DNA from 2 places in the Marinobacterium sp. BA1 genome. Region 1 is predicted to be linked to the other one. Evidence: riboswitches for the same ligand, from Rfam matches in the RefSeq annotation. Region 1 holds a riboswitch; the other holds the start of a gene.
What was found. A riboswitch is a leader RNA that binds a small molecule or an ion and turns the genes downstream of it on or off. The one in region 1 is predicted to bind thiamine pyrophosphate.

Region 1 (3,201 bases):
CTCGTTATCACGGGTTTGTCAATGTCGTAGGAGTGAGCAGGCAGCGAGAGGGTGCTTTGGATAACGCTATTCATGACTTCCGCGGTCTAGGTGAGCGTTTTGGAATTGTCCCGGTGAATGATGGGTGGTGCTATTGGGCGGGAGCCTGGAACGCCGCTGTCGACAGGGAGCGGTCCGGGGCCCATTGGTACGAGGAGTTGAATCAGCGTTTCCGGGACTGGCCCGATCCAGTGCAAAATGTGTTGCAGTCCTGTGATAGAGCATCGGTTAATCGCATTTTTGTTCATGACATTGATCCTCTTCCCTATTGGCATCAAGACAATGTCATAATTATCGGGGACGCGGCCCATGCTCCCTTGCCGACCTCTGGTCAGGGGGCATGTCAGGCGCTAGAAGATGCATGGCACCTTGCCCGCTTACTGATGGAGACCGATGAGCTGGAAGTCGCTTTGCAAGGCTTCTATCAACAGAGGAATGTTAAAACTTCTGCAGCTCAATTGGTTGGAAGACAGGTAGCTAAGAAGATATTTTCTGAACAACCTGAACCGCTGCTGCCGGCATCCCATATTTCTGCTACTGAACTCAGCCAGTTCTGGATGCAAGGATTAAAGTAGTTGTGACCAGCTCCCCACTTTCTAATCCATGAAGCTGTCAGTAATGTTCATCACAGAGAAAGGCGATGAACATGAAGAAGCGATTCACTGAAGAACAGATCATCCCGATCCTGAAAGAAGCGGAAGCAGGTGTGCCATCTGTGTTTGTGCCAGCAATGGTGAGAATACTAGAGATCATGAGCCGTTCGTTTGTCCAAGGGTGATAGCGGCTGCTTGACGGGCGACCTTGGCGACATCGAGACTCAGGGCAAGGCCGGCATCGGTCAGTTCGTCGAGGCTAAACCACTTCGCATCAAGCGCATCGTCTCCAGCTACGGGCTCTCCGGCAATCCATTCACAAAGGACCGCAATCAGCACGAAGTGCTGATGTATCCGGCCGCTTTCGTCCTGGTCGAAGGCGTCCACCGCCGTGAATACTTGACGTGCACGACCCTGCACCCCGGTTTCCTCAAATAGTTCTCTGACGGCGGCAAGTTCAATCGATTCGCCAGCCTCTATTTTCCCTCCGGGGAAGCCCCAGCGGCCTGCGTCCGGCGGGTTGGCCCGGCGTACCAAGAGTATCTTTTCTTTGTGATAGACGGCGGCAATCGTAGCGGCGATTGGTCGAATGGTGGGGGTGTTCTCTGTCGTTGATAACATGTCAGCCTCGTTTGCGAGGCCAGCGAAGGTATGAGGCGTCAAAACCTGTCCCTTCGCCGGCATGATCCGATTCAGGCTCAAAGGGTCACTGTGCTGCAGCATCGCCAACAGTATTTCAGCCCCTTGGTGGGTGCCCCCTCGGTAATGAGAAGCATATCAGGCATTTTCGAATGGCGCAGTACCAGGTTAGTAGGTCTGTCTTATTCCACCTGGAGCGACCTGATTGATCGTCTCATGGTACAGAATTTCGAATAGATCTTGCGCTGCCGGGCTAGCATTCGAAGCACAGAGCAGCTTAAGGGCAGTAGGTGGGAGTTCGGGCAGATCAAATTTTTCGCCAATACACCTGATGTCTTTAGGCATGCCATGCTGGGTCCGCACTGCAAGACCGAGATTCGAACGAAGCGCGGCCCAGATGCCCGGAAGACTTGGTGTTGTCACTGCTACTTTCCAGCGCTTACCCGCCTGATCGAGTGCGGCTAGTGCAGATTGTCGGAAGAGGCAGGGATGGTCGAATAGCACCAATGGTACCCGGTCATCGAGGGAATCATTCATAAAGCGCTCATGTGCCAACCATTGCGTGGGAAGCTCACAAATGAGATCACCGTCACTTTCACCAGCGGAGCTTGCTGGGAAAAAGGCGATGGCACCATCCAGACGGCCAGCCCGAACCTCTTCCGCAAGTACGTGATTTGGGCCAGCTTGAATCTCGACGTGTACTCCCGCGTGTTTGCGGGAGTATGCAGACAAGGCTGCAGGCATCACGTCCTCAAAGAAATCCTGTGGCAGGCCAAGCCTAACGGTGGCAGAAGTCGCCGTCGCGCCGAGTGCGAGTGCGGCTTCATCGTTGAGAGCGATAATTCGGCGGGCATACGCCACCAATACCTCTCCAGCTTCGGTTGGGACCAGATTTCTGCCCTTGCGGATGAATAGCTGTGTGCCAGCCTGCTGTTCCAGTTTCTTGAGTTGCATGCTGACTGCCGACTGTGAGCGCCCCAGTTGCATGGATGCTCTTGCAAAGCTGTGTAGGTCAGTTCCGGCCACAATCGCACGTAGTGCATCAATGTCGAAAGCAATATTCACTTCAAAAATCCAAAACTATTATTTAAAATATATTCGATATTAAAAAGAATATCTCGGTGCTAGCATCGGCGTCAATAAGGAGTGACAGGCAGCTGAGTTGCCAATCAATTTTCCTCAAAGACTTAAGGTGCAAGAGTGAGATAGCCATGATGCTTCATAGAAAAGCCTCCAAAGGCTCGAATCCGGAGATGATGCCAATCGTATTTGCTGGTGGCTTTGTATTGGCCTTGGCCTTTGGGGTACGTGCGATCTTTGGTGGTGTTATCGAGCCGCTGTCCGACGAGCTGTTCGGTGGCAGAATCGAGGTGTTTTCGCTTTCAATCGCTATTCAGAATCTGGTGTGGGGGCTTGCACAGCCGGGCTTCGGAATGATCGCCGACAAGTTTGGTGATCGTCGTGCATTGTGGCTGGGCTTCGGTTTCTATGTGGTGGGAATGGTGGTTTGCGCCTTTGGTACGACACCCTTGGCTCAGCATCTTGGTGCCGGTGTGCTTGTCGGTATGGGGATATCCGGGACGGCATTCGGCGTCGTCCTGGCCGTGATTGGACGAGCCGCGCCCGAAGCCAGGCGCAGCCACTATCTCGGTATCACATCGGCCATTGGCTCCGCTGGACAAGTCATCCTGCCATTGCTGGCTTCGTGGTTGACGGAGTGGCTTGATTGGCGGCTTATGGTTGTTGTGATAACCGGAGCGCTTCTGCCTATGGCTCTGTGTATCCCTCTTCTGCGAGTGAACGAAGCACCATTGTCCGGTCGCGCTGAGTATGCTCCGGTCACTCAAACGGTTAGAAGTGCCTTTGGCCACACGAGCTATCTGTTGCTCAATATGGGTTTTTTCGTATGTGGGTTTCATCTCGCATTTAT
Region 2 (3,201 bases), 1.0 Mb from region 1:
CGCCGAGCATCAGGCCCAGCAAAATCTCGATCAGGGTGACACCGGCGTGCTTCATCAGCAGCGGAAACTGACTGAACAGAGTTTCTAGCACGCGCAGGGGGCCGGGCAAAATGAATGTGGGGGCATCGGTCAGCCCGACAATCAGTTGCCAGATCAGCAGCAACCCGGTGGTGATGATCAGTGGACGCAGAACCTGCATCATGCGGCACCCTCCATCAGCAGCTCAAGCAGCTGTGCCTGCAGCTCAAGCAGGGCAGGGTCGGTGACCGGTCTGGGTGTGCTTCCAATCGGCACTATCGGGTCCGACAAGCGTGCTGGGGAGCCCTGCAGTACCAGGACACGATCCGACATGCGCAGGGCTTCCAGCGGATCATGGGTGATCATCAGCACGGTTCGATCGGCCAGCAACTCGACGGCCAGGTCCTGCAGTTTGAGCCGGTTGATCGCATCCAGTGCAGAGAAAGGCTCATCCATGCAGACCAGAGGCTGATCCTGAAACAGGGTGCGGGCCAGTGCCACACGCTGGCGCTGACCGCCGGACAGCTGCCCCGGCAGGGCAGTGGCTCGATCGTTCAGACCCACCTGCTGCAGCAAATATCCGGCCAGTTCACGCTGTTCGCCTGAGGGTTTGCGGCCCTGCTGCAGCCTGGCGCCAAGCAGCACGTTGTCTTGAAGATTCAGCCAGGGCAGCAGCAGATCCTGCTGGGACATCCAGGCCACGCGGCCAGCCAGCGGCAGGCCATCACTGCAGTGAATCTCGCCACTGATGCTGGCCTCGTCGGCAATGCCGCAGAGCAGCTGCAGCAAGGAACTTTTGCCGACACCGGACTGGCCCAGAATGCAGGTCCACTGCCCACTTGGCAGTGTCAGATTCAGGTCGCTGAATACGCAGTGCTGCTGCCAGTTCAGGCTGGCTTGACGAAGTTCAATATCCAAGGCTCACCACCAGGCGTGGAAGTGATGAGTTGGGCCGTGCCCTGAACCCACCTGTAGCCGATCGGCTGCCGTGATGGCTGCTGTGATATAAGTCTTGGCTTCGGCCACGGCAGTGTGCATATCCCGCCCCCTGGCCAATCCGGCGGCAATCGCGGAGGAAAGAGTGCAGCCGGTACCGTGGGTGTTGGCGGTGGGGATGCGTTTGGCCGGCAGCCAGTGGGTCTGCCCGTCCATCAGCAGCAGATCGGCGCTGTCGTCACTTGCCGAGTCGGTCAGGTGGCCGCCCTTGACCAGTACCGCCTGAGGGCCCATTGCCAGCAGCTCTCTGGCCTGTGTCAGCATTGCATCCGTATCGGTCGCTTCCGGTGCGCCCAATAATACGGCTGACTCCGGAAGGTTGGGGGTGATCAGGGTCGCCAGCGGCAGCAACTCGCTGCGCAGCGCCTCAACTGACTCGTCTGCCAGCAGCTTGTCGCCGCTTTTGGCGACCATGACTGGGTCAAGCACGATATTGCGAAGGCCACGGTCACGCAGAATAGTCGCGATGGTTGTAATGGTTTCCGGACGGCTGAGCATGCCGATCTTGATCGCATCGATGTGGATATCGTCCAGCACGGTATTAAGCTGATCGGCGATAAAGGCGGGTGGAACGTCGTGGATGGCACGAACTTCACGGGTGTTTTGTGCCGTCAGGGCGGTGATCACCGAGGTGCCAAATACGCCAAGTGCTGAAAAAGTCTTCAGATCCGCTTGAATACCGGCACCGCCGCCGCTGTCGGAGCCGGCGATAGTGAGAGCGATGGGTGTGTGTGCGTGTGTCATGCGGATGCTCCAGTACGGGAGAAAACCGCACCAGCCATGGGCATGCATGGAGTGATAGTAACGGTCATCTCGATTTCCTACGCCGGTACAAGCCGGATCAGGTTCAGCGGGTCTCATCTCAGCCCATCCAGTGTGGGCACCCCGACCAAGAATCTGTGGCTAGTTTAGGCACAAGCGCTACCACTGTCTATGCTGTAACCAGATGCCGGCTGCTTTCAGGTCAGGCCGGCACCTTTTGAGCAGGAGTAGATGCCATGAATCCGCTGGAAAATGTCGATCTGTTGTGCCCCTGGTGCGGTGAGCCGATCAGTCTGATGATCGAAGTGACGGAGCCTGAGCAGGAATACACAGAAGATTGTCCAGTCTGTTGCAGCCCGATTCAGGTTCAGGTCAGCGTAGGTGATCAAGAGCGCCCCGAGGTTAGCGTTGAGCGTGAGGGTGGCTAGTAACAGGGAGTCGTTATGCAACCAGAAATTGAAAAAAGCCGGCAGAGACTGCTGGAGTCGAGTCAACCGCTGGACGTTGAAATACGCTGCAGTGCTCTGCAATTGCTAACCAGTATGTGTGACCGACTTGCGCTGCGGGCTGATGCCGATACCGAATCACTGAACGAGATCGTGCACCAGACACGTGTGGACAGTAAGCGCCTGCGTGCGCTCTGGCGTCTGCTGAAGCCTGGGCTGAAAACCACGGACTACAGCAGGCTCGAGCGTTTGAGCAAGGGACTGGCCAAGCCGCTTGCCTCCAGTCGCGATGCGCAGGTCATGAAGGAAACGCTGGATTGGGTGAGTGCAGACCTCCCGCCGGATGTTCGCCAACGATTGTTGCCGGGGTTGGTGCAGGTACTTGGACATGTGACAGTGAATGAACCGGCATTGTTGCAGGTTGTGCAGACACTGCTGAGGCTGGAGCAGGCTATTGTGGCCGTTGATCTGAGTTCAATGAGTAAACGACATCTGCACAAAGGGCTGAAGCAAACCTGCCGCAAGGGCAGTAGCCTTTCCCACGAAGCACTGCAAAAGCATGCCATGGAGCCGATGCACCGCTGGAGGAAGTGGGTCAAGTTACTATTGTTCCAAAGTGGTTGGTTGCTGGATGAAACCGCTCCCAAATGGATTAGCCAGGTTAAAGCGCTCGGAAGTGCTCTGGGACGACTGCATGACCTGGATGTACTGACTGTACAGATGGAAGAGGCTCGTGCCTGTTTTTGGCAAGAGGATCTGGATCAGGTGAGCACAGGCATTAAGGCAATCCGCCTAAAAGCGCTTGCCGAGATTGATACCCTTACCGACGAGATTTACGCAAAGCGGGCTCGCAAGAGGGCAAAACAGTTGTATCGGCGCTGGAAGCATTAGGTGTTTAAAGATTAGGCAGTATTCATATAAGCATATGATTTAAAGGATCTTTACCTCGATAGACACTATGTTAATCTGTGCGCATTAG

Region 2: it holds a riboswitch for thiamine pyrophosphate, as region 1 does, so the genes downstream of both, thiD (bifunctional hydroxymethylpyrimidine kinase/phosphomethylpyrimidine kinase) here and ACAM29_RS09265 (NUDIX hydrolase) in region 1, are expected to answer to the same signal.

The regions. Positions count from the first base shown of each region.
Region 1 covers NZ_BAAFHC010000001.1:1,917,227-1,920,427, reverse strand. The annotation lists gene ACAM29_RS09275 (FAD-dependent monooxygenase) at 1-614, shown strand, start outside; gene ACAM29_RS09270 (hypothetical protein) at 686-817, shown strand; gene ACAM29_RS09265 (NUDIX hydrolase) at 789-1,253, opposite strand; TPP riboswitch at 1,284-1,402, opposite strand; gene ACAM29_RS09260 (LysR substrate-binding domain-containing protein) at 1,440-2,336, opposite strand; gene ACAM29_RS09255 (MFS transporter) at 2,483-3,201, shown strand, end outside.
Region 2 covers NZ_BAAFHC010000001.1:2,940,746-2,943,946, reverse strand. The annotation lists gene ACAM29_RS14305 (ABC transporter permease) at 1-199, opposite strand, end outside; gene ACAM29_RS14300 (ABC transporter ATP-binding protein) at 199-936, opposite strand; gene thiD (bifunctional hydroxymethylpyrimidine kinase/phosphomethylpyrimidine kinase) at 940-1,758, opposite strand; TPP riboswitch at 1,816-1,912, opposite strand; gene ACAM29_RS14290 (CPXCG motif-containing cysteine-rich protein) at 2,013-2,204, shown strand; gene ACAM29_RS14285 (CHAD domain-containing protein) at 2,220-3,113, shown strand.